DNA from 2 places in the Ornithinimicrobium ciconiae genome. Region 2 is predicted to be linked to the other one. Evidence: predicted binding sites of a transcription regulator. Region 2 holds the regulator's gene; the other holds the start of a gene.
The links. Region 2 encodes LexA, which represses DNA repair genes until DNA is damaged. Its sites were predicted from a motif close to TCGAACANNTGTTCGA; they were not measured.

Region 1 (2,396 bases), 340 kb from region 2:
GTGGCGGCAGCACCCCCGAGGTCGACTCCGAGCAAGGTCTCGAGGGACACGATGACGTTGAGCTCCGCGGCCGGCAGTCCCTCCAGGACCTTCTTGAGCTGCAGGGACTGCTCGACCGTGATCAGGTTGGGGTCGTCAGGCAGGGAGTCCATGTCCAGGGTGCCGTGGAGCAACAGGGCCGTCACAATCGCAGTGCGCAGCTCCCGCAGAGTCTCGGGAGCACCAGCCTTGCGGGCAGAGCGAGCAGCCCGCTCGACACGGTCAGCGATCGCCGCGGCCTGCAGCGGTGAGCAGCCCAGCGTCACCACCGCCGTGCCGATCTCGTCCAGAACGGCGCGCACATCCTTGTTGGCCTTTGCCCGGTCTCGTGCCTCCTGCTTCGCCTGCTCGTCGCGGGAGTTGACCTTGGCTACCTCGCGCTCCAGCGCCCGGTTGAACTTGCTGCCATGCCAGGGACCACCGAGCCACGAGTCTGAGGAGTCCAGGCGTTCGGTCACCGAGGTCTCGGGATCGTTGCCGAAGAGTCCGTTGGCGATCGCGGCCGCGTCTTCGTGGGCCAGCCCGCGGGACTCGCGGTAACACCGACGGACATAACGCCAGGACGACTCGCCGCTCATCATCGAGCTGAGCATGGGCCCAGCGACCGCGACCGGCGTGTTGGCTGCGGCGACCAGGTCAGTGACCTCGCCCGGGACCCAACCGATGGCGGCCTCAATCTCCTTGCGCGTCTGGGACTTGGCACTCTTGCGCAGCGCCTCGCGCTGACTGTTGTTTAGGTCATCGGTGGACTCTGCGCCCTTCTCACGCAGGAGGAGGGCTGCTCGCGAGGCAGTCAGTTGGCGGGTCGCCGAGAACAACACCCCGTCGAGCTTGTTGGAGACCTTGTTGACCGACTCCACGACGCCGAGCAGAGCCTTGGAGCGCGCCAGGTCGCTCGGATCCTGACGCCGCTCCGTCGTCGGCGGCAGCGCGTCAGCCGGGAACTCTGCTCCGCTCGGCACACCCTCTGTCTTGGCGCCCGTCGCCCAGTCACGCTGCTGCACGGTCGCGCAGGCCAGGACGACGTCGACCAGTGAGTCAGCAAGGTCCCCGACGCCCATCCGCTGCATGGCGGTCCGCAGTGCAGCCTTGGCCCGGTCCGCGAAGATCGATGAGGACGGCTCGAAAACCAGCTCCCCCATCGGCCAGTACTTCGCCACCCGCAGATGAGCCTGCTCCGGGTCACGCATGCGGCGGACAGCCTTGGGAGGCAGCCTCGTGTCGAGGTGCATCTCCAACACACTTGTCGTCACGTCGCGCCTCCTCCCGGGCTCCCCATCTACCACAAGATTAGCACATTTGTTCGATTAACGGAAGGTCTGTCCACACCCGCGTGCCGCGACGCCTCACCACCAGACGCAGACAGCACGCCCAGGCCGATGGCCATGGTGGCCGCGTAGCACCACTACGTCTGCTGCGTCGCCGTCGCGCTCACCCGACAGTCAACACACCAGTAGCAGTAGAGGATCCCCTCCGTGAACGCCCCCCAGCCAGGGCCCTCCACAAACGGGGTCGCACCATCAAACTGCGCCAGCAGCGGCATGGTGAGCCCACAGCCGGGGCACTCCGGGTGGCGGGCACCCTGGATCCAGGTGCCCTCCCCACCAAGACGATTCAGATTTTGCATGTCGTTGGCCTGCGCCCAGTCCTGGAACTGCCACCGGGCCGGCGTGCGGTGCACAGCCACCTTCATCACCGGCAGCGCGGAGGGCAAGGGATGCGTCGGCATACTGCTCCAGGGATCACCACTCCCCGCCTCCACCCGAGGCGCCCGCGCCAGCGAGCGCGGCGGCCCAGCATCCCGGTGCTCAAAGAACTGCTCACCCCACAGGCAGTCGAACCGCCCGCAGGTCACCAGCAGCGACGGCAGCTCCACCTCACCCAGTGCAGGCAGTGCGCTGAGTTCGAGCAGCACGTGCAGCGGCCCCCCGCACGTCGCACACTCCCCCGGCGCCTCCCCGCCGATCGCCGCGGTGCCCACCGGCTCGCCCCGTGGCGCCCAGGTGGGGGTGCGGGTCGGGAGGGACACGGCATACAACGCCCGTGCCGTGACCGCCTCCTCGGGCAGGACCAGGTGGTGGGCGGGCAGCAGGACCAGCGAGCGCTCACCGGCGCGGGACTCGCTGCCCAGCTCGAAGTAGGGATCAGCCGCACGCATCGCCTCCGCGTGCTCGCGCATCAGCTCCGGGACCTGCAGCCCCAGCAGGATGCCCAGGTCGGAGGCGAGCTCGGCGGGCAGCCGCGCGATCACCGCCTCGACCAGCTGTGGCAGATCCTCGTCCGGCACGAGGTCAAGTGCGGCGACAGTGATCGAGACCCACAGCTCCGTGCCGTCGCGCAGTGCGTCGAGCAGCACG
Region 2 (2,396 bases):
GGTGAGACCACAGCTGGTGGTGGTGGGCTAGGTGCGCTCGACCCGACCGTCGACGAAGGTGCCGTGTATGCCGCAGACGCCGAGGCGACTCTCACGGGCGACAGCGATGCCGCCGGGGACGTCGATGCCGGACAGTTCGGCACGGTCCAGGCGGCTACGGGTGACCCGGCCTCCGACGCCGCAGTGAGTGGCGCGGCAGCGCAGACCGGCACTGGCTATCCCGCGGACGTCGACGAGTCTGCGGGCGGCGGTGCAGGCGGTGCTGCCCTGGGTGGGGCCGTCGTCGGCGGCGCCGCGGCAGGGTTCGCTGCCAGCGACACCGAGACCACGGCCTATGAGGTGCCGGGGGCTGAGCAGGGTGCGCCGATCACTGGCGCCGTCCCGGGTGCCGCGCTGGGTGAGGATGTTGAGTCGCCTGCGGACGGCGCGACCCTGCCGTCCGGCACGGATCAGGGCGCGGACAGCGGTGAGCCCGATGCGGACGCTGGCGAGTTCGACCCGGGCAGCGGCGATGAGGAGGCGTTCGGCGCGGAGGGCTATCGGCCCGACCGCGACGGCTCTGGCATGACGGACGAGGAGCGCGAGGAACTCAACCGGGCTCGTGGGGCTCTGTGAGTCGACCTCGTCAAGCTCTATGAGCCGACCTCACCAGGTCCTCTGAGCTGACAGACAACACATGGCAGCGCCGCCCGACCAGGTCGGGCGGCGCTGCGGTGTTGTAGGTGCCGTCTGGCGGAGAGGGGGGAGGGCCGCCAGGCGGCACCGGCACGGGGGACACTGTGGACAACGCGCACCGGATTGTCGGTGTTCCTGCTGGTGCCTCAGGTGTCGTGGGTCGATCGGCTCGCGCCCGAGCAGACCTGTCAGACGCGTCGCAACACGGCGGTGACCTTGCCGAGCACGACGGCATCGTCGCCGTCGATGGGGTCGTAGGCCTCGTTGTGGGGGAGCAGCCACAACTTGCCGTCCGTGCGCTTGAACGTCTTGACGGTGGCCTCGCTGTCGAGCAGCGCCGCGACGATGTCGCCGTTGACTGCGTCCTCCTGGCGTCGCACGACGACCCAGTCGCCATCGCAGATGGCGGCGTCGATCATGGAGTCACCGACCACCTGGAGCAGGAAGAGCTCGCCATCGCCCACGAGCTGGCGCGGGAGGGGGAAGACGTCCTCGACGGCCTGCTCGGCCAGGATCGGCCCGCCAGCCGCGATGCGCCCAACCACCGGGACATAGGTCGCCTCGGGACGGGCGTCCCCGATGCCGGTCTCGTCATAGTCGATCTCACCGGCTCCCGCGGTGGTGCTGACCAACTCGGAGCCGTCGGGCTGACCTGAGGTGCTGCGCCGATAACCGGCGACACTGCCCTCTCCCGAGCCGGGCAGGATGACCTCGATGGCGCGCGGACGGTTGGGGTCGCGCCGCAGATAACCCTTCCGCTCCAGCATCCGCAGCTGGTAGGCCACGGAGGAGGGGGAGGCGAGCTGCACCGCAGTCCCGATCTCCCGCAGGCTCGGCGGATAGCCGCGTTGGTCCACCGAGTCCTTGATGACGTGGAGCACCTTCTCCTGGCGCGCCGTGAGGTCCGCCCGCCCGTCGCGGTCCGGCATCTCGTGGATGTCTGCCATCGGTCCTGCCCCTCTCCTGACCGCCTCAGAGTGCTTAACCTGCAGGTCAGCAGCTGTGTCAGTGGTCCCTGGTTGTCTATGTCGCGTGCACCAATCGTACGAGCATTCGAACAGTGAGGCAAACACTAGTTCGATGCGGCGTGTCGATTTTGTCGCACGACTGTGCTACACATGGAACATGCGTCCGATCGCACAAGCGTTCGGAGTTGCGGAGATGGAGGCATCATGAGCGCGATCGCACTGCACGACCTGCAGGACCTTGAGCCGGTTCGGGCGCGGCGGCGTCAGCGGGATCACCTGCGGCTCGTTCAGCCCGGGGAACGCATGGACGAGGGGTTTCACGTCGGTGCTCGCACGGACGCTCCGGGCGCAGGAGGCTTCACGCTGACGCGACGGGGTCGGCTCGCGATCACGATGACAGTCGCCACGGCCCTGGTGCTGGCGGTCATCGCTGCGTTCGGGATGTTCCCAGCAACGGCTGCGAGCGGTCACACAATCACGGTGCAGCCGGGTCAGACGCTGTCCCAGATCGCTGTCACGGAGTTGCCGGAGCTGCCGATGGATCGGGCCATCGTGCAGATCCAGGTGGCCAACGACATGAACACCCGGCAGGTGCAGGCGGGCATGGACCTGGAGATCCCTGGGTCCTGACCCGGCGATGCGCCAGGTGGTCACGATCGGTGGTGCTTGCTGTCAGCAGTCTGCCGTCGGTGTCCTCCTCAGACAGCGTCAGTCGTCGTCCTCGTCGGTGTCCCGGGTGCTGGTCACTGCGTC

Region 1: the regulator LexA is predicted to act here: its motif matches at 1,331-1,346, upstream of FNH13_RS08125 (HNH endonuclease signature motif containing protein).

What each region holds. Positions count from the first base shown of each region.
Region 1 is NZ_CP041616.1:1,784,451-1,786,846, reverse strand. Features, by position in the region: gene FNH13_RS08125 (HNH endonuclease signature motif containing protein) at 1-1,292, opposite strand, end outside; gene FNH13_RS08120 (hypothetical protein) at 1,445-2,396, opposite strand, start outside.
Region 2 is NZ_CP041616.1:1,446,060-1,448,455, forward strand. Features, by position in the region: gene FNH13_RS19230 (PRC-barrel domain-containing protein) at 1-615, shown strand, start outside; gene lexA (transcriptional repressor LexA) at 864-1,622, opposite strand; gene FNH13_RS06705 (hypothetical protein) at 1,848-2,273, shown strand; gene FNH13_RS06710 (hypothetical protein) at 2,352-2,396, opposite strand, start outside.